Peribacillus simplex NBRC 15720 = DSM 1321: one gene and its partners. The protein of the gene in region 3 interacts with the protein of the main gene of each other region in a pairwise test. Links are inferred from orthologs where the notes say so. Each region holds a gene or a part of one and is shown on either strand. Other genes may lie near its edges.

Evidence for each region.
Region 1: the proteins of BS1321_RS07840 (region 3) and BS1321_RS24380 interact in binary tests that used the Bacillus subtilis proteins (3 or more experiments, as listed by UniProt). The link is inferred for Peribacillus simplex NBRC 15720 = DSM 1321 from one-to-one orthologs.
Region 2: the proteins of BS1321_RS07840 (region 3) and BS1321_RS10945 interact in binary tests that used the Bacillus subtilis proteins (3 or more experiments, as listed by UniProt). The link is inferred for Peribacillus simplex NBRC 15720 = DSM 1321 from one-to-one orthologs.

The regions. Positions count from the first base shown.
Region 1 is NZ_CP017704.1:5,036,536-5,043,555, reverse strand. What follows is about bases 1,545-4,451. They hold BS1321_RS24380 (PTS fructose transporter subunit IIABC), read right to left. Parts: upstream 3,993-4,451; coding sequence 2,097-3,992; downstream 1,545-2,096. Other genes in these bases: pfkB (1-phosphofructokinase), read right to left, coding at 3,997-4,451. Outside these bases: BS1321_RS24400 (secondary thiamine-phosphate synthase enzyme YjbQ), read right to left, coding at 1-87; BS1321_RS24395 (hypothetical protein), read right to left, coding at 741-977; more of pfkB, read right to left, coding at 4,452-4,917; BS1321_RS24370 (DeoR/GlpR family DNA-binding transcription regulator), read right to left, coding at 4,917-5,669; odhB (2-oxoglutarate dehydrogenase complex dihydrolipoyllysine-residue succinyltransferase), read right to left, coding at 5,900-7,020. UniProt on the Bacillus subtilis protein: The phosphoenolpyruvate-dependent sugar phosphotransferase system (sugar PTS), a major carbohydrate active transport system, catalyzes the phosphorylation of incoming sugar substrates concomitantly with their translocation across the cell membrane.
Region 2 is NZ_CP017704.1:2,305,331-2,313,162, reverse strand. What follows is about bases 6-3,724. They hold BS1321_RS10945 (efflux RND transporter permease subunit), read right to left. Parts: upstream 3,335-3,724; coding sequence 206-3,334; downstream 6-205. Other genes in these bases: BS1321_RS10940 (TetR/AcrR family transcriptional regulator), read left to right, coding at 3,524-3,724. Also shown: more of BS1321_RS10940, read left to right, coding at 3,725-4,402; BS1321_RS10935 (YegS/Rv2252/BmrU family lipid kinase), read left to right, coding at 4,535-5,428; BS1321_RS10930 (hypothetical protein), read left to right, coding at 5,558-6,220; BS1321_RS10925 (efflux RND transporter periplasmic adaptor subunit), read left to right, coding at 6,235-7,497. UniProt on the Bacillus subtilis protein: Required for self-resistance to surfactin, an antimicrobial lipopeptide surfactant produced by B.subtilis. Also required for swarming motility.
Region 3 is NZ_CP017704.1:1,645,864-1,652,873, forward strand. Bases 2,005-4,901 are described here. They hold BS1321_RS07840 (glycosyltransferase family 2 protein), read right to left. Parts: upstream 4,016-4,901; coding sequence 2,993-4,015; downstream 2,005-2,992. Other genes in these bases: BS1321_RS07835 (GtrA family protein), read right to left, coding at 2,578-3,033; BS1321_RS07845 (DUF6044 family protein), read right to left, coding at 4,031-4,901. Also shown: more of BS1321_RS07845, read right to left, coding at 4,902-5,695; UTP--glucose-1-phosphate uridylyltransferase GalU, read left to right, coding at 5,873-6,733; BS1321_RS27405 (hypothetical protein), read left to right, coding at 7,010-7,010.

The DNA of each region.
Region 1 (7,020 bases), 3.4 Mb from region 3 along the record:
GTTTTCCGAGATGAATGCCTGTACTTCTGGCCTAACATCAATCATATCATCCCTTTTCGTCGTTTTTAAGGTGTTTTTCTTCAGCATGTACCTTCACTCCTTTTGTTCGTTTTTATATGCCTTTACCCATAAACATAAAAATTCATGCTTTAATAAACCAGTAGATATTAAGAACTTATCGACCGTAATCAATAGATTAAGCCACCCTTATTAATCTTTTGTTTTAATATTGGATCTACAAGGAATGGGGGTATTTTAAATCAACATTTCCAATTAGCCTCTCCTAAATATAACGGAAATTCTATTGTTAAAATAGAAACCTGCTGCCTTAAAATGCTATGTGGGAGTATGATTTGAATCCGGATCGATCAATTGAGGAAACATTCATCCCTGCGCGATAAAGCCTATCCAGTGCTTGAAGTTGAAAATCTTTTAGGCTTCAAACCACATTTAATAAATAATCATTTATCTTTTAGATAGACGCAAGGTTTCCTGAATCGAACCGCTTTTATGTATCCACCCTTTCTGCAACCGGATTGAAGTTTTGGATTGGATATAAGAAAAGCGGACCCGATGTAATTGGACGCTTTCAGACTGTAGGCAAACTCGATTTTCATCGAGTTTGTCTACAGTCTTTTTTGTTTTAGACTATGTTAATTTTCATTGTTAATTTACGATAAAAAAAACAGTTAATCGAATAAAATGAATTTTATCCTCTTTTGTAAGTTGCCGATATTTCATTAGTTCTCACCCAATTCTAACTCCTTTATGGTCGTGCCATCCGTGGTTAATCGGAACAGACCGAACATAACTGGATTAGCTTGCACCAATCCTTCACACATTAAATCTTTAAGAGTCTGATTTACACAGGATAGATTTCCCCATTCTTTCGGAAGACGGCCAGCAATTTGAATCGGTGTCTGCCAATCAGTGGCTAATGATAGCAACAAGGTTCGTTGTTTTGGTGTCAAGTCCATACTTTCTTCCTCCCTGTTTTTAGGTCATTATTACAATATTGTACGTTCTTAATGACTGATAAGTTTCGATAATCGGTAACAAACAGCTATCTACAATGATTTTACTTATAATTATATTATCACTACGATGTTTCACTATATCTATAAATTGAAACCAACTCAAATAATTGTCGGGGTATTTTGTAGCTACACCATTGAATCGTTGCATCCAGCCTTTTAAACGGCTGTTATAGTTATTCACATTCTGGATGTGGTACAGTCTTTTAACACGTTCTGTACCATCTGATATAAAGCGGTAATGTTCCAATCTTTCGCTTTTTGCATACGAAGAAAAATCCCTCCAGGCATCTGTGCAGAGCCTATTGTCTGATATCATTTTAGAGTCGATAGCTTTGTCTAATTGAGTATTCACAATACGCCCTCTACCAAGAACACCTGAATAAGTAGATATTTGACGGTGTCTGGCAATTTAAACACAAACTTGTTCGTGACTAATATCACGAAATTTTAAAGAACCGCCACGTTTTTTCGGGAAAAATTATAAGCGACGCTTTAAAGATACAGACCTGTTTGAACAGATTTTCTATCGCATCTTAATGAAAGCTTCCGAAAGAAAACTGAAAAGTGCAGAGCATGTATTTGTATTTGTTGATTCCACACATGTGAAAGCCAGTGCGAATAAGCGAAATTCGAAAAGAAAATCGTTCGTAAAGTTAACACGGGCCTATCCAGGACGCCTTCAAGAAGTAATAAATCAAGATCGTGAAAACGTGAAAATAAGCCTTTTCCACCAGATAAATTTATCAAGGAAGAAACCAAGGAGATTAAAGAAATTCCATTGATCCTGAGAGTGGCTACTATGTGAAAGATGAACGAACAAAACAGTTTGCCCATTTGTTTCATACGGCAGCAGCATACCGCAATGGATTTGAATTGGGAACGATAGTAACATCGTAACATCCGGAAATACGCATGATAGTCATATCTTAGAGCCTCTATTTATAACTGCTTCAAATAAAATAAAAAAATCAAAAAGGTTTCGGAATGAGACCATTCCGAAACCTTTTTGTCTACAAACAGAATGCGGATCCAATGGAATGGGAACCGTATTCTGTTTTTTTATATCTGTTTCTTTTTCCAGAACCCCAATATTATAGCGGTAATGAGGGATCCTATTAATATGGCCAGCAAATAGAGGAAAGGATGGTTGACAAGGGGGATGACAAATATTCCCCCATGTGGCGCTGGCAAAGTTACACCAAAAGCCATAGACAGGGCTCCTGCTGTCGCTGCTCCAACAACACTGCTGACGATAACGCGCAATGGATCCGCCGCCGCAAAAGGAATGGCACCCTCTGTGATGAATGAAGCACCCATGAAGTAATTAGTGAATCCGGATTTCCTTTCCATTTCACTGAATTTACTTTTAAAGAATGTAGTTGCAAATGCGATTCCTAAAGGAGGAACCATTCCACCAGCCATTACTGCAGCATGAGGTCCAAAACTTGATGCCTCAATGGCTGCAAGCCCAAAAGTGAATGCTGCTTTATTTAATGGGCCGCCCATATCCACAGCCATCATACCCCCAAGAATCAAGCCAAGGAATATTGCGTTCGTGCCGGATAATCCCTGCAGCCAATTGGTCAGGCCCATGTTAATTGCGGTTACTGGTTCATTTACGAGAAATATCATGATAAACCCTGTAATTAACATCCCGAATACAGGATAGAGTAAAACCGGTTTAATGCCATCGAGTGTTTGCGGTAACCTGGAAAACAATTTTCTTAAAAGTAAGACGACATAACCTGCAAGGAAACCGGCGATCAGTCCGCCAAGAAAACCGGCATTAGCTTGTGCTGCCAATAGTCCCCCTACCATACCAGGGGCAAAACCTGGACGGTCGGCTATACTTGAAGCAATGAATCCTGCTAGTACAGGGACAAGCAAGAAGAAGGCACCATTTCCCCCGCCAATATCACTTAATGCTTTGGCAATGGGATTATAATCAGGATTTGCCGGATCGGCAGCTTCGATTCCAAAAAAGAAAGAAAGCGCAATCAAGATACCGCCCCCGACGACAAATGGAAGCATATTACTTACGCCATTCATTAAGTGCTTGTAAATCCCCAATCCTCCTTTTGCTGAATCACCTTCGTCACTTTTATCATTTCCTGTTCCTTTGTAAACAGGGGCATCCTGATTCAAGGCTCTTGTTAACAGCTCCTCGGTCTTCCGGATCCCATGGGCAACAGGGACAATAATGACATGTTTTCCATTAAAACGATCCATTTCCACCTGCTTATCAGCTGCAACGATAATCGCATCCGCCTCATCAATTTCTGCGGCGGTTAAACCATTTTTGATTCCTGTGGAACCATTTGTTTCCACTTTGAAATCGATACCCATTTCCTTCGCTTTGGCCTTTAACGCATCAGCAGCCATATAAGTATGGGCGATTCCTGTCGGACAAGCTGTAACGGCAAGGATTTTACCTTTACTGTTACCACTGGCACTGACAGTATTACTTGTTTGCTCCTCTTCTCTTACTTCTTCATCGGCTTCCATTTCTTTTTGATTGATTATCTCTAACACTTCCTCACCAGAAGAAGCAGAAATCAATCGGGCTCTGAATTTATCATCCATCAGTAATGAAGAAAGCCGGGAAAGGGTCTCCAAGTGATCTGCATTCGCTCCTTCACTTGCTGCAATCATAAAGAACAAATGAGCTGGCTGCCCGTCAAGCGATTCATAATCCACACCACTGACCGATTTGCCGAAACAGATGGCAGGAATCCTTACTGCATTTGTTTTTGCGTGTGGAATGGCTATTCCTTCACCAATCCCTGTTGTGCTTTGCTCTTCACGTTTTAAGATGGCAGCTTTGAAACCCTCCAAATCGTTTAACCTGTCAGCCTCGGCTAACTTCCCTGATAGTTCATCAATGACTGCTTGCTTTGTAGCACTTTGCAGATTAATTATGATTGTATCCAATTTTAACAAGTCTGTAATTTTCATAGAGTCAGCCTCCTGTTAGTTGATTGATAGCAATTTGCGGTAATAACTCTTCAATTTTATCCAATGTACCGAGATCGGATGAAAAGGCTGTAGCACTTCCTGCTGCAAGACTGAAGCGAAAAGCGGTTAGAATATCCCCTGTCTTTTCATATGTCCCGATGAAACCTGCGACCATGGAATCACCGGCACCCACTGAGTTGATGACGTTCCCTTTTGGTACATTTGCGGAATATGACTCTCCGCCGGAGCAAAGCACCGCCCCCTGTCCCGCCATTGAAACAATAACGTTTTGTGCACCTGCTTCAACCAATTTAGCGCCATATTCTCTAGCATCATCAACCGTTCTGATTTCGGTAGAAAAAAGCTCACCCAGTTCATGGTGATTAGGCTTTATTAAAAATGGCTGGTGTGGAAGGACATTCATTAATCCCTTGCCACTCGTATCCACCACCACTTTAATGCCGTTATGGGAACAAGACCTTGCCATTGTCTCGTATACATCCGAAGGAACGCTTGAAGGGATGCTTCCTGACAAAATGAGGATATCATTATTATTCAACTGTTCAATCTGACTAAATAATTGTTGATAATTCCCTTTGGAAATGACTGGCCCTTGGCTATTTATTTCGGTCTCCATCCCTGTTTTCAATTTAATGTTTATTCTTGTATCTCCAGCTATCTCTGTAAAGTCCGTAAAAATCTCTTCCTGTCTTAAAAACCTTTTTACAAATTCACCAGTTTGTCCACCGATGAATCCTAAAGCTGTCGTACTATTTCCAAGCCTTTTAAGCACTCGGGAAACATTGATCCCTTTCCCTCCAGGGAATTTTGCATCATAACTGGTTCTATTCACCTTGCCCATTTGAAAACTCTCCACCTCGACCAGATAATCGATAGATGGATTGAGTGTCACTGTATAAATCATTAAATGGTCACGACCTTTACCTTTGGATTTTTATGGAGTTGAGCAACAGCCTCTTCATCATTGCTGTCAGTAAGAATTATGGCATCGCTTACATCTGCCACCTTAGCGAAAGTAGCTTCATTTAGTTTTGAACTATCAGCAAGCACGTAGGTTTCGTTAGAGAGGCGTAATGCCATCTTCTTCAGTAGAGCTTCTTCCGGGTCGGGAGTTGTGAAACCCAGATCTTGATGAATGCCGTTCATTCCCAAGAAACATTTATCAAAACGGTATTCATTCAAAAACTGTACAGCATTACTTCCTATAACCGCATTTGTCGAGAATTTTATCGTTCCGCCCACTAACACTGTTTTGATCTCCAATTCGATGAGTTTCGGAATATGCATAAGACCATTTGTCAGCACCGTTATATTTTTATCCTTTAAATAAGGAATCATTTCCGCAGTTGTCGTACCTGCATCAAGATATATACAATCATTTTTCTCTATGAAAGAAGCCGCAAGCTTTGCTATAAGTTGTTTTTCAGCTCTTGCTTTCTTTTGCTTTTCCATAGTTGTCGGTTCAAGGCCTTTTCTTTGAAGTAAAGAGGCCCCGCCATGCACGCGTTTCAAGAGCTTCATTTCTTCGAGTTGCACTAGATCTCTCCGAATGGTCGACTCCGAGGCTTGTAACTGATCTACAAGCTCCTGCAGCTTTACCGTTCCTTGTTCTTTAAGGATCGATAGGATGAACTGGTGCCTTTCAGTTGTCAACAATTCGTCCACCTCACTTTAATATCATCATCATATATGAAAACGAAGGAATAATCAATCATAAACATTTAAAAATACTCAAATTCATTCAAAAATACCTTCAAAAACATTCAATTTGATTAGAAATAACCTTTATTGAATCCCATTATCTTTTTTTCTATGAAAATATCCTTTCAGTTCTCCACACAAAAAACCCCCATGTCATGAAGACAGGGGGGTTTCGTATTACTTTATTAGCCTTGAAGTAAAAGTTGTTCTGGATCTTCCAGCATATCTTTGATAGCCACTAAGAAACCAACAGCTTCTTTTCCGTCTACGATACGGTGATCATAAGATAATGCAAGGTACATCATTGGTCTGTTTTCGATTTGATCTCCAACAGCGATTGGACGAGTCTTGATTGTATGCATGCCCAAGATCCCAACTTGAGGGGCATTCAAGATTGGTGTAGATAATAGGGAACCGAAAGTCCCTCCATTTGTGATGGTAAAAGTACCACCTGATAAATCTGAAAGTCCCAGTTTGTTGTTACGCGCTTTAACAGCTAAATCCGAAATGTTCTTCTCGATTTCAGCAAAGCTTTTGCGGTCAGCATCCCTTACTACCGGAACTACAAGACCTTCATCAGTGGATACTGCTACACCGATATCATAAAAGTTCTTTTTCAGGATATGGTCGCCTTGGATTTCAGCATTCAATAACGGATATTTTTTCAATGCGCCAATGACCGCTTTAGTGAAGAATGACATGAAACCAAGTTTAACATCATTTGTTTTCACGAAAGAATCCTTATGGCGATTACGCAATTCCATGACTGCAGAAAGATCGACTTCGTTAAAAGTAGTAAGCATGGCTGCTTCGGATTGTACTTGAACTAGACGCTTGGCAATGGTTTGACGACGGCGTGTCATTTTAACCACTTCAATGCGGTCATCATTCACTTCAACAGGAGCGGCTGCTTTTTTAGCTGCAGGAGCTTGTTTTGGAGCCGCCGCAGGTGCTGCAGGTGCATTACTTGCTGCTTCTACGTCTTGTACACGTACACGACCTAGTGGATCGGCTACAGGCACTTGAGTCAAGTCAATTCCTTTTTCACGAGCCAATTTCCTTGCAGCTGGTGAAGCAATAACTTGTTGAGTGGATGATGCTTCTTTCGCTTCTGCTTTAGGAGCCTCTTTAGCAGGAGCCGCTGGTTCAGCCTTAGCTGGTTCTGCTTTAGCTTCTTCAACCTTAGGAGCTTCCGCTTTTGGAGCTGCTGCAGCTGATCCATTTTCATCAACGATAGCGATAGCCTGTCCAACTTGGACAGTATCGCCTTCTTCCGCTAAATGTTCCGAAAGTGTACCCGTATAAT
Region 2 (7,832 bases), 660 kb from region 3 along the record:
GTTTAAAAACATACAAGTTTCCTTGAAATGAGGAATAGGACGTTTTGTCTTATCAGACGGGGCAGGTTAAATGAAGAGGGAATAAAGTTCCGTCAAAAGAGGTCCTGAAGTATGAGGGTTAATATATTAAGAGCATATTGATCAATTGTTGAATCAAAAAAGAGGGGATTCCTAATATAAGGAATCCCCTCTTTCTTTTTCTTCTTTACTTAACTGTTTTTTTCTTCTTTTTACCTATTTTCATTATTACTTCATATACTACCGGTACTATTACAAGTGTTAGCAATGTAGAACTCACCAGTCCGCCGATAACGGTAATTCCCAAACCTTGTGATATTAATTCGCTGCCTTCCGCACCGATTGCCAAAGGTATTAAAGCGCCGATTGTGGCCAGGGCAGTCATCAGGATTGGACGTAGACGGGTGGATCCTGCCTCGAGTAAAGCTTCCCTGGTAGATAGTCCGGATTCTTCATTTTTGATAACGCGGTCCACTAATACAATGGCGTTGGTTACCACGATGCCAATAAGCATTAGGACACCCATCATTGCCGAAACGCTGATGGTCTCACCTGCAACGAATAGCCCTGCCAATGCCCCGATTACCGTAAATGGTAAGGAGAAGAGAATGGCTATTGGTGCTAAACCACCATGGAAAGTAACGACTAGGACAAAGTATACGATAGCAACGGCCGCTAACATAGCGATACCAAGTTGAGTGAATGATTCTTGGATATCTTCCGTTACTCCGCCATAGTCTATAGAGACGCTTGCGGGAAGGTCTAATTTATCAACTTCCTTTTGTACCTCAGCTGTTACTGCTGCTACATCATCCGATTTGATTGTTGCAGACACGTCGGCATAAATTTTTCCATCGCGGCGGCTGATTGTATCGGAAGCTTTGCCTTCTTCGATTTTCACAAGCTCTTTCAATGGGATTTCCATTCCCATAGGAGAAGAAATTTTCGTATTCTCAAGATCTTTTTTGTCTTCGAATGCCGTTTCTTCTGTCTCGACATATACTTTGACTTCTTCTCCATCTTTCTTAATCGTAGTTATAGCATCATCTTTATTCGTGTTTGCAATGGACATACCAATTTGTGCAGCTGTCAGTCCAAGATCGCTTAGCTTTTCCTGGTCTGCAACTAGTGTATATTGCTCATAAGCATCGGAAAGACTTGTATCAACATCTTTTAAATCTTTATTTTTCTTCATGATATTTTGAATATCGTCAATTACCGGTTCAATGTCTTTTTGTGTATTTCCGTAAACAAATAGTGTGGTTTCGTTGCTTGCTGTTGACGTGAATTCTTGTTGTTTCCATGTTCCTGGTGAATCAAGTTCAGTTAAATCTTTTATGACCGTTTCTTTTTTGTCCCCGAAATTTTCGGTGTCTTCATCATAGAGTACATAGAAGAGAGCCGAGTTACTCGAGCCGCCCATCATGCCGCCCATCATGCTTTCACCAAGTGTGTATTGAACGGTCTTCACATCGTCTTTATCCATGAAGTATTTTTCTACTTTTTCTGTTTGCTTTTCAATATCCTCTTTTAACTCTCCGGGTGCGGGAGTGTAAGTGACGATAATCGTTTTTTCTTCATCTGCAGGCATGAAGCTGACACCGATGCTTGGGATTAGGAATAAGCTGCCGGCCAATAATACAATGGCTGTACCGAAAGTGATTAACTTATGGTTTAACGACCAATCCAGTGCTTTTCGGTAGAATGCAGATAGTTTGCTTGGTTTTTCTTCATGTGATTTTAATTCTTTTTTAGATAGTCCCTTTTTAAATAAAGAGTCTGCCATTGCCGGAACAAGTGTGATGGCGATTATTAAGGAAGCGACTAATGCAAACACCATTGTTAAGGCGAATGGCATGAATAGTTCCCCGACAGGTCCTGTAACGCTTGCTAAAGGCAAGTATACGGCTACAGTAACGATTGTCGATGAAAGGATAGGGATGAACATTTCCTTAGTGGCTGATCGTATTAATTCGCCGCCTTTTAATTGTTCGCCTTTTAAAGCCATTCTCCTATAAATATTTTCAATGACGACAATGGAGTCATCGACGACTCGGCCAATGGCAACTGTCATGGCCCCCAGTGTCATGACATTCAATGAAATATCCATTTGTTTGAGCACCAAAAGGGCTGCTAACAGGGATAATGGAATCGAAATGACAGAAATGAGAGTCGTTTTAAAGTTCCTAAGGAACAGCATGATAACAATGACTGCAAACAGACAGCCGAAGAGTGCCTTGCTGATCATGGTTTCCACAGAATCTTTAATCGGTTGGGCTTGATCAAGCGTAGTGTGTACACTTACGCCTTTAAATTCTTCTTTGAAGTTCGATACTTCTTCTTTTACGTCGTCTACGATTGCGACTGTATCGGCATCAGGCGATCTTGTAACCTGAATCCCAATCGATTCGCTACCGTTTGTTCTTGAAATCGATTCAGCCTTACCGGTGATTTTAACATCGGCAATGTCTGATAATTTGACATTTTGTAGTTGGGCAGGACCCGTTTCCATTTCAGGAGATAATTGATTGGTTTCGGGTACGGTTTGTGTTGGCGTTCCAGTTTGAGAGCCGCCGGTTAAAGGTATCTTAATATTTTTCAGGTCTTTTAATGTGGAGATGTTTCCATCCACAACGATCGTTTTTTCTTTATCATCAAAGTTATATATGCCAAGCGGCATGTTGACGTTTGCGGCCTGGATAACCTTCTTTACGGTATCTTCATCGAGCCCGTATTGAGCCATCTTTTCCTGGTCGAATACAAGGCTGCCTTCATTTACTTGTTGTCCGGAAATTGATACGGATGTCACGCCGTCAATTCCTTCAAGTTTAGGTACTAACACATCTTCCACATTTTTTGTAAGAGCTGGTAAATCCGAACCCTTATCTGTTACACTGAGTGCGACGACAGGAAAAGCGTTTAATTCTAATTTAGATACGCTTGGGTCATCCACTCCCTCAGGCAGTTCTAGTTTCTCTAAAGCTTCTTTCACTTCTTTTACTGCATCGTCCATATCCGTATCATAATCATATTGTAATTGGATGGAAGAGACATTAGCCATGGACGAAGAACTGACTAATTCGACTCCTGGCAAATTTGTTACTTTCTGCTCAATCTGGTCTGTGAGTTTATCTGCTACTTCTTCAGGTGCAGCTCCAGGATATACAGTGGAGATGCTTATTAAAGGAGTCGAGATGCTTGGAATGGTTTCTTGTTTCATGTTTAAACCGGAGTATAAACCAGCTGCTACGATGATGATCGTAAGCAACCAGATTGCCAATTTATTCTTTAATGAAAATTTTATTATTGAATTCAAGCTTGTACCCTCCATACATAAAATTGTGACTAGTCGGTCATAGACTCAAATATATAGTATATGGATTATGATTGCAATAGATAATATTCGTTAGTGTTAACGTTGTGATTTCAAGGGTTTTGGGATACAATTCGGAAGATGTGACCCATTGGTCATCAATTGATAATTTTAAGAGATAGGATGAATTTGATGAAAGAAAAAAATAAGATGATCATAGATAAGTCTGTAGAGCTTTTCGCGGAAAAAGGCTATCATGCTACTTCCGTTCAGGAAATTGCTGAAAAATGTGGGATAGCAAAGGGGTCTTTTTATAATTATTTTAAATCTAAGGAAGAATTACTAGTCTCCATTTTTAAATTTTATTATGAAGCGTTGACGGACTCATTACTTGATCTTGAACTGGATGCTTCATTGTCCAGTAAAGACAAATTCATGAGGCAGATCACTGTTCACATTGAGCATATGACGGGAAATACCAACTTGATTCAAATGATGATGCAGGAACAAATGGTTCATATCAGCAAAGAACTAGATAGATTTTTACATTATATCCATGAAGAGGGCTTGATTTGGTTCAAACGTAAAATTATTGAGCTGTACCCGGGACTTTCGGCTGATCTTCTGCCGGATTGCACCATAATTTTAGATTCCCTTTTCAAAGGATATATCGGAATATTGATAAGGAAACAAAATGCTTTCGATGTGGAATTGTTACCTAGCTTCATATTGAACCGGATGGATTCCATTATCGCAAGCCTGCAGAACATGGAAGATCCATTATTGAAACAATTTCCCCTACCAGGATGCTCGATGCGGGATATGAGCCCAAAAGAAGAAATTCATTCGATTATCGTCAGGATGCTGGAAGTGGAAACACGTAAAGAAGAGGGAATGGAAACACGTAAAAATACGGAAGCTTTAAAGGCGATCCAGGAAGAGTTTTCAAAAGTTAGACCAAGCCCCATCATCTTGGAAAGCCTTTTGTTATTTTTGGAAAAAAATGATAAAAGAAGTCCCTTGTGTTCAAAGCTTATCTTAATGATGAAGGATTATTTGACGAATATATGAAGGCTTTACCGAAAGGGGCGTATAGCCTCTTTTTTTCAATTGAATCTTAATGAGTTTCAAAAGCGGGGGTTTAGGAAAAAGAATAAGTGATGGGAAGAAGACAATTCTTTCAATAATATGGGGGCAAGAATCATGCGATGGAAAAAGGGAATGCTGATTTTTAATGAAAATGCCGGGAATGATAAACTCGAAAGGAATCTTGAGGGTTGTCTTCCAGTAATAGCTCCACATATTGATGAGTTCCTCATTCTACAAACAAAGGAAAAAGGCGATGCATGCCGTTATTGTTTGGAATTTGGTGAAGACATGGATGTAGTTTTTGTATTAGGAGGAGATGGAACGGTACATGAGTGTGTAAATGGCCTTTCACCACTTCGGAGGCGGCCGTTGTTTGGAATTTTACCTGGAGGGACTTGCAATGACTTCTCCAGAACATTAAAGATTCCTCAAAATGTTCGTCAAGCTGCAGAAGCACTAGTAAATGGCAGGGTTCGTTCAATTGATATCGGGCAGGCCAATAACGATTATTTTTCTAATTTTTGGGGAGTAGGACTAATTTCAGATGCATCAAGCAATATTGATGAGCAGGAAAAAAGCAGGTTCGGAAAGATAGGATATTTATTAAGTGCTGTAAGGACGATTGGTGAGAATGCTCCCTTTCCCTATAAACTAGAATATGATGGGGAATTCATTGAAGGGGAAGCAGTAATGATTTTGGTCTTGAATGGTTGTTTTATCGGCACTAATTTATTGCCCTTTCCCATGGTTAGTCCAGACGATGGGCTCTTTGGCGTTGCCATCTTGGAGAATGCAAGCCTTGGTGCATTACTAGAAATAATAGCCATGAAACGTTCACGGACTGAAAATCTGAGCTTTGGCTCTGGGGTGACTTATATACAAGCCGGTGCCCTGACCATTGAAACCAAGATGCCGCTTGATGTGGATATGGATGGAGAGAATTATAGACAAACGCCTGCGCACATTAAAGTCCTTGCCCATCATTTGTCAGTATTAACTCCAAATTAGTTTGGGTGACTAAATTTGAAGGGTAAGGATTATGTGTTTTTTTTGTTTATTCATTCCTTATTTCTGCAATTGTTTCCAAAATAAGATAAAATATATGATGATATATCATTTTTTGCAGGAGGACCACATATGGTGTACCAGGTCAGATTGTTAAAAGGCATTTTAGAGCCTTATCGGAGTCGTTATCAGCTGCAAAATGCAGAGGCAGTCACAAAGCTTGGAGTGAAATTACTATTTTTATATTTTCTTAGCCTTATAGTATTCGCCATTGGAGGATATTTTGGTATTGGTTCAGAATCATTCTCCAAAGAAATCACGAAGATGAGTGTCAATGAATTCGAAGCAGCAAAGTTGCTGATTTTGAGCGGCAATATAATAACAGGCATAATCGACCCTTCCATATACATATTTTTAGCAGCTCTATTCTTTTGGATCGTTACTGATATCCCATATATAAAATTAGTTATCGTTCAAATGATTCTTTTTGGTTTGCAATTAGTGGAAAAAACATTACTGATTCCTCTATTCGTTTTAATGGATATAGGCAGCGATGCTAATCCTTTTTCATTGGGGATCATCAGTCAGTATGTTCTCAGAAGTGATTATTTCATTCACCTTTTCAGCGAAATCACCATTTTTCAATTTCTTATTATTGCTCTGCAATATTTTTATTTAAAGGAATTTTCAGAACGAAATAATTATTTGGTCCTTTTAATGATTGTTCTATTCTATCTGGCCACATGGTTTGTTAAAGCCTTTTTAGCATACATCCAAGTAGGCGTATTTGTATAAGGCGGGTGAAAAGGATGAGCGGGAAATGGAAAATAGCAGCGGTCTCGATTGCGTCGATAGTGTTAATAACCGTTAACATATACCTTATTGAAAAAAAAGAAAGCAAAGTGGAGCGAACTGTTTTCGTTGAAAACTGGACAAAGGTAAAAAAAGATACAATTACGGATACTATTCAAACTAAAGGGGTAATTAAACCTGTAGAAGAGTATGATATCTATTTCGATACCAAGAAAAATGATTTTAAGAAATTCCTTGTAAAAGAAGGCGATTCGATTACGGCTGGCTCCTCGTTGTTTGAGTATACGACGACCGAACTTGATGCGCTTAAAGCGAATTTGGAAGCGGAGAAAACGGCAGCTGAGGGAGAAATTGCAGGGGTTGAGGAATACATAGGGAAGTTGAGGTCTTATCAAGGGACCTTGACCAGTGATCCTGAAAAAGCATCCATTGATGAATCGGTGGAAAAAAACTTGAATATTGATATAACAACAGGCTCTTCAGATCTTATTAAAAGTAACATTGAGCAAGAAATGTACAAGCAGGAACTAGAAAAAAACAGTTTGAATGAAAAAGTGAAAATGCTTGACGCTAAATTAAGTTCAATTGAGGAGCAGTCAAGTGCGATCGTGACGACGAGCGAGGCTGATGGTGTAGTTAAAAATATCAATAAAAACCTGAATAATCCCATTATATCCATCGTTTCAACAAATATGGCAATTGAAGGGGATTTCTCCGAAGAGGAAATGAAAAAGGCTGAAGTGGGCATGACTATAAAAGCAAGTTCCTCTGATTCAAAAAAGGCATTGAAAGGAACGATAGGCCGTATCCATTCCTATCCAGCTGAAGAGCCGTCATTAAAAAAAGATAACAGATTTCCATTTCAGGCTTTAATCGAACCGGAAGGCGAAGAAACGGAACTTTTGTTGGTGGGATCCAAAGTGAACCTTACTGTAATAACCAATGAGAAAGCCGGTGTACCCTCCGTTCCTATAGAGGCGGTACATTACCAAAAACAGCCTCATGTTTACAAATTGACTAAAAAAGGCTATGTGGATAAACATTACATCACAAAAGGGCTTAAGGCTGAAGGTAAGCAAGAAATTATAAAGGGACCGTCGGTAGGTGACGTCATCCTCATGGAGCCGAATGTGGCAGTGAAGAACCATTCTTATTTTATTACTCCAATTCAATTTGAAAAAGTGAAAGCTGCAACTTATAAAAAATTCACCTCTAGGGAAAAAGTAAGATACCTGTTACTTGGCATTTTGGAAAAATAACCGCATTTTTCTTCAAGAGAGGTGATGTCAAATTAGTTATTAATTATATATCAATATAACTTATATTGATTTAAAATTGGGAAGAGTAATTATAGATACAATAGTCTTTAATGCAGAATATTCAGACATATTTAAAGATTTTTTCTAGAACTGGATGCGAATAAATATTTACAGATTATCATTTTTAGTATAATATTTTATTATAAGTTAACTCGCTTAATCTTATTCCAAGAACGGGGGACCCATTTTTGTGGATTTTATCCGCTAGGGGTGAATTCAGAAATGAAAGGGCTTTGTGTTTCCAATTCCTAACCCGACAGCTAACCTCGTCAGCG
Region 3 (7,010 bases):
CAAATGTACAAGCCATAAAAAAACTGTAGGCAAACTCGATTTCTTCGAATTTGTCTACAGTCTCAGCAAACCATATGAAGGTTTGCTTCTTTTCTTAGAAATAGAACTTACTTCTTCAAATGATATGGCACTGTCGTAACAACCACATTTCTTCTATAAAGCAAGTAGGCGCGTATCAGTAAACTTGATTGGTTATGAAGTATATTGTGCCAGCCCTTCTTCGGAATGAATTGGGGGATGATCACTGTAACTTTATAATTGGATTCCCTAGCCTTATGTTCAACTGTATCCACAAATTTAGTTAGTGGCTGAATGATACTTCTGTAATAAGAATTCAGTGTAACGAGTCTGACATCCGGCTGCCATTTTTTCCATTTTTCTTCGAATTTCTTTTCATCTTCTCTTTCAAAAGCAACATAAACGGCAATAACCTGATGTGCTGATAGAGATTTTGCATAATTTAAAGAGTTCTCAACCACATGAGTTATACCCGCCACAGGTACAATGATGATATTCCCTTCAATTGGTAAGATCGGCTCACATGTTGTAATCCTTAGTTGGTCACCAACTGCTTCATAATGCTTTCTAATTCGATGAAAAAGTAAAATAATGATAGGTAAAAAAATCAAAACAGGCCAAACCTGAGTAAATTTGGTTAAAAAGAATATCATCGTGACGATAAAGCTAATCATGGCACCAATTGAATTAATGGTTAGTTTCATCATCCAGCCTTTTGGCTTTTCACGAATCCATTTAACAATCATCCCGGTCTGGGACAACGTAAATGGAATGAATACCCCTACCGCATAAAGCGGAATGAGATTTTCTGTATGTCCTTCAAATGCGACTATTAAGATAATGGATGCAAGTCCCAGTATGATAATTCCATTGGAATACCCTAATCGGTCCCCTCTTATCGTAAACGCCCTTGGTATGAATTTATCTTTCGCTAGATTTACCGCAAGCAGAGGGAAAGCCGAATAGCCAGTATTGGCCGCCAGTATCAAGATCAATGCAGTCGTACCTTGAATGAAGAAATACATGAAATTCCGTCCAAAGATCTCTTCAGCAATCTGGGAGACGACCGTTACCTCCGCGCTTGGAACAATGCTTAAATAATAGGCTAAGTATACAATTCCCGAAAATAATACAGCTAGTAAGGAACCCATAGCTATTAAAGTTTTCGCAGCATTATTCGGGGCTGGATCTTTAAAGTTCGGGATTGCATTGGAAATCGCTTCGACTCCTGTCAATGCGGAGCTTCCTGATGCGAATGCTCTTAGCAGTATAAATAAACTGATGCCTGCTACCGGAGTCCCGATGGACGTATGCAATTCCGGTGAAACCCCACCCGTCAAAATCTTGTAAATGCCAACACCAATCAAGATGAACAATGCTAAAACGAATAGGTATACCGGATAGGCCAAAACAGAGGCCGACTCCGTAACCCCCCGAAGGTTCAGGATTGTAAGTAGAATGACGAAAATGATGGCTATGATGACATTATATGAATGCAGGCCGGGAAAAGCGGACGTGATGGCGTCCGTACCTGCAGAAACACTTACAGCGACAGTTAATATATAATCGACCAATAAGGATCCTCCAGCTATCAACCCTGGATTGACACCTAAATTGTTTTTTGAAACCACATAGGCCCCCCGCCATGCGGATAAGCGAAAATGATTTGTCTATAGGACAAAATCAAAGCAGTTAACAGGATCAATACCCCAATCGCGATAGGGATGGAATACCAGAATGCCGCAGCACCGACCGTGATCAGGACGATCAATATTTGCTCCGGTCCATAAGCAACCGAAGACAAAGCATCAGAAGATAATATCGCCAAAGCCTTTGTTTTGTTAAGCTTTTGTTCACCAAGTGCATTTGATTTTAAAGGTCTCCCAATCAAGAACCTCTTTATAGAAGATAACATCAAGAATTCACCACCATATTTAATTAATAAGTTTATGTTACCCAGCTTTAGCAAAAAACAAGACGAAATAGAAAAATGCCTACAAGTCATAGCTAAATAGACCTGTAGACATTAATTTTTTTGTCTAACAAGCTCCACCTTCCTTCTCATATAACGCTTACGAGGTTAGCTGTCGGATTCGGACCTAAGAGTAGCCCTACCTTGAAAGGATTCACCCCTTGGATTGTAGTAACAATCCCTATAACGGGTCCCCCGCACCATAAGGTTTAAGCGATTTAGAAATATGAAACTGTTGATTATCATACTCCCGTGAAATGAAAAAGTAAATGAAAATTTTGTACATTAATAGAATAATCTTTGTAGGTGTAGTTTTGTTCTTGACGTATATAACATAAGTCATGCAAACACATGATTCGAAGGGAGGAAAGGAGGTAAATAAAAACGTCAAAATGAAAATAATCAAGGGGTCAATGAACAACAGGGTCCCAAAATGATAAAATGATCGCCACAGGGAGTGCGCGAAGGACGAAATTAAACGGATCTGCCCCAGCTTGGATAGTCATTAAACAAGCATTTAATTTCGCTTCCCGAATCCACTTTAATTCCCGTCCACTCGGGGGCATTATTCCACTGATCCACCCTCATTAGTTCCTTCCTTCTTGAATTGGTCTCAAATTGCTTTTTTTAAAGACAAAGTATTTCTGGCCAATATAGTTAAGAACTGTGTAAAAAATTGCTCCTATCAGTACAGCCACATTTTGTTGTATGGATAAATGAACGGATCCTTCCATTGATTCTGCTATAGCTTGGCCTAAAGAATAAGCTGCGGAATAACAAATCAGGATGACGCAAAAGAAACGGGCAACTCCTCTCCGCCATTCTATATCGCTTTTAAAGGTAAAAGTCCTGTTCAAAAGAAAACTCGTTACAGCTCCCGTACCATTGCCGAAAAAGGTGGAGATCCAGTAAGATAATTCAAGAACATTCATGAGAAAAAGCATGATGGAAAGTCCAACCGCTGTATTGACTATTCCAACCAATAAAAAGCGGATAAAGGAGTTAGTGTGTTTTAGATAGTTTTTCAATACTGTTCCGTTCATTGTCTAGTTGCTCCCGTTTTTTTAAATCGAGCGGATTAAATAAATCCAAATCAACAATATATTTAGGCCGGCGTTTGGATTCATTATAGATTTTACCGATATATTCCCCAATCAAGCCGACAGCAATCAACTGTAGTCCACCGATCAACCATATGGAGGTGATTAATGAGGTCCAACCAGTTTCGGTCTGCCCATAAAACTTTAACCATAAAAAGTAAGACCCAAAGAGTAAGCTAATGAAAAAGGAAAGACATCCTAGCCATAATACAAGCCGGATCGGTGTAACTGAAAAGGAAGTAATGCCATCAAGCGCAAACGCAACCATCTTCTTAAATGGATACTTCGTTTCCCCAGCCAATCTTTCTTTTCGGTCATAATAAACAGAGTCCGTCTTAAACCCAATGAGAGGTACTATCCCCCGTAAAAAAAGATTCGTTTCATCAAATCGTTCCAACTCAGCGATCGCCCTTTTACTCATTAGCCGGAAATCGGCATGATTATAGACAAGGTTAACACCCATCTTGTTCATCAATTTATAAAAACCAGTTGCAGATGTTCGTTTAAAAAATGAATCAAGGTCCCTTTTCTGGCGGACACCATATACAATTTCACATCCTTCATTGAATTTCCGAATGAATTCAGGGATGACTTGAATATCATCCTGTAAATCTGCATCAATGGATATCACACAATCCGAGGCTTCCTTGGCTGTAAACAATCCTGCCAGGAGAGCATTTTGATGTCCTGCATTCCGGGAAAGCTTTAGCCCGCGAACAAATTCATTATTAATCGTTTCCTTATAAATGATCTTCCATGTTTGATCTTTGCTTCCATCATCAACCAATAGGATTTTACTTTGACCAGAAACAATGTTTTCTTCGACTAACCCCCTCACCAATCCACAAAGCTGGGAAATGGTATCCTGCAATACGCTTTCTTCGTTATAACAAGGTACAACAATCGTTAGTATCGGTGAATTCACTCTATTCCCCCCTTTTCACATGACTCTGTATAAATGAATTTTCCATACGCTTCCTTTTTTTGTGAAAATCCTATCTAGTACCAATCCGTTTTCCTTCGCGTTGTTGATTGGTATGGCAGAAAATATATACTTGCCACCTAATCCTTTAAACGCATCCATATTAAGGTCCAAATTTTCCAGCTCTTTCTTCGAGCCTTTCTTGAACATATAATGCTTCCCAAGCTCATCGGTAAATAGGTAACAACGTCCTCCCCATTCATCAAAGTAGATTCTGATGTTTTTATTCTTAGCCAATTCGTTTTCAATTATTTGACGAAAGTGATGTTTGTAAGTAAGCGGATAGAAATTGTTATAGCTATCGAGCGTGTAAAATCCATTAAATTGTGCAATTGCGGGGTGCAGCCCAATGCTAGCAACACGATATTCTTCCTGTGGAAGGTCAATATGATCTTTTATTTCCTGAAAAAGACTTTCTGAATAGAACTGTTTAAAAGATGGTTTTTTATTGTGAGTGATTTCTTCATTGAAACCCATCAAAATCATAATTTGAATGGCGATGAAAATAGAAAGGGTTTTCTTAGCATAAACGCTGTGTTCCCAAATGATTTTTATCGCTAGGGCAAACCCCAAGTAAATTACCATCGGCCTTAAAAAGTGAAATCTGGCAAAATTAAAGGTATCCAAGGTATGAAACCTTTCCGTTAAAGGAAGCCAGCCTTTATAAAACCAAAATGCGTACCACGCTGAGAGCATAAAATTCAAGCCGAATAAAAAAACATAAACCTTTTCCTGTCTCCACAGTTTTTTGGTCAGAATAATATAAAGGGCAAAGACTGTAATCGGCAGGATGATAAGCGCATGTACAGTCATGACATGCGTATGTCCAAGAACGAAATTTTTGAAAGTAAGCTTAATGACCCAATCGAGCGGCAGCCTTGCGTGAAAATATTCATCTCTGCTGTTTGGATCCGAATCAAAAATGAATGAAGCGACCAAACGATACTCCACCAAACCAAAAATGACGGTCATATACACGATCGAAAGAAGAAACGTTATATTCCACCCTTTTCTCCTGATCCCATCCGTTAGCCAAAGAACGCCCATTGCAACAAGGAAAAAGAAAAAGCCAAGCACGATGCTTGAATAAAGCGGTAAAAGTGTTAGGACCAAATAATTCTTCCAAGAATGGTCCTTGCTGCGAATATTCAAAAAAGCCCAAAGTGCTAGCGGCATCCCAAGTGTACTGAGCATTCCCGATGGCCAAAATGGAGTAAGGGCAAAGGCTAAGGATGTTCCAACCCTAATCCAAGCTGATTGGCTTCCTGTAACCAAATGTTTCTTTAATAGGATATACATACCGAAGAATGCAATAAACCTTGTTAATGCCTGGCTTATTGCATATGCAACCATTGTCGGAAAAAGAGCATAAAGCCACACGATAATACTGAACTCGCTGCCAAAAGCATTTCGGGGCAGCCCATTCATAATCTGGGGAATTTTGGCGTCAATAGCACCGAATAACTCACCGCTTTCTGAAAGGACTTTATACCAGGCAAGGTTGGAATCCAAATTATCATGTACGCGAATATGCGCATTTTCTCCAAGGATGAATAAAGGAGAAAGATATAAAACAATGACGAGAAAGGCAAAAAGGATTTGTTTTCTCTCTTGATTTTCAATTGGCAAAATATACACCTCTTGACCAAATTCATATATCCATAATATTTGCTTCGGAGGTAAATCTATTCTTTTTCAGGGATTTATTTTAACCTTTTTTGATATAGGTCAACCAATGACCACATAAAATGAAGGGTAGAATAAAAAGCATATAAAAGAACCTGAAAAAGGGGCTGGGCTATGATAAAGAAAGCAGTGATTCCAGCAGCCGGTTTAGGAACACGATTTTTACCTGCTACGAAAGCCCAACCAAAGGAAATGCTGCCGATTGTCGATAAGCCGACCATTCAATATATTATCGAGGAAGCGGTACAATCAGGGATTACAGATATTATCATCGTTACGGGTAAAAACAAACGTGCCATCGAAGATCATTTCGATAAATCCATTGAACTTGAAATGCTTCTGCAAATGAAAGGTCAAAATGATCTTCTTAAGATCGTGGAGAACATTTCCAACATGGTGGATATCCACTATGTAAGACAAAAGGAACCTCTAGGTCTGGGGCATGCAGTTTTATGTGCCAAAACTTTTATCGGAGATGAACCTTTTGCCGTCCTGTTAGGGGATGATATCGTGGATAGTCAGGTTCCAGCTTTGAAGCAGTTAATGGAACAGTATAACAAGGTTCGAGCGAGCATTATCGGATGTAAGGAAGTGTCACCTGCCGATGTCTCCAAGTATGGAATCGTAAATTTCCAAGAACGATATGAGGATTTATTTCTGGTAAGAAACTTAGTGGAAAAGCCAAAAGTGGAGGATGCACCATCAACACAGGCGATTATTGGCCGATATATATTATCACCTGCGATTTTTGAAATCCTTGAAACCGTACAGCCCGATCGGAAGGGGGAGATCCAGCTTACCGAAGCTTTAGACCTTTTGTTAGAAAAGGAACCATTATATTCGTATATCATCGAAGGGAATCGATATGACGTCGGCGATAAATTCGGCTTCCTCCAAGCTTCATTAGATTTCGCCATGAAACGACCTGAACTTCGTGATCAGCTAATAACATATTTAAGGCAGCTGTTCCCTTAATGAAGTCAATATACCCCACGCCCAATCACCTAGTGGTGATTGGGCTATTTCCACATCGAATTAATCCCTTTGGTTGTATCACTAACATATCCCCGTACCATATTCTCTAAGCAAAATATAACTGTTTATTATAAACGCTACTGTGAAATGCAAAAGCAAGTGAAAATGTTGGGCAGAAAAAGAATAATTTATTATAAGTGAGGTTATGTTGATAACGTATCCTTCATTTATTATTGATCCAAACAACGATATCCAGAAAGGATTGTAGAGAAACACA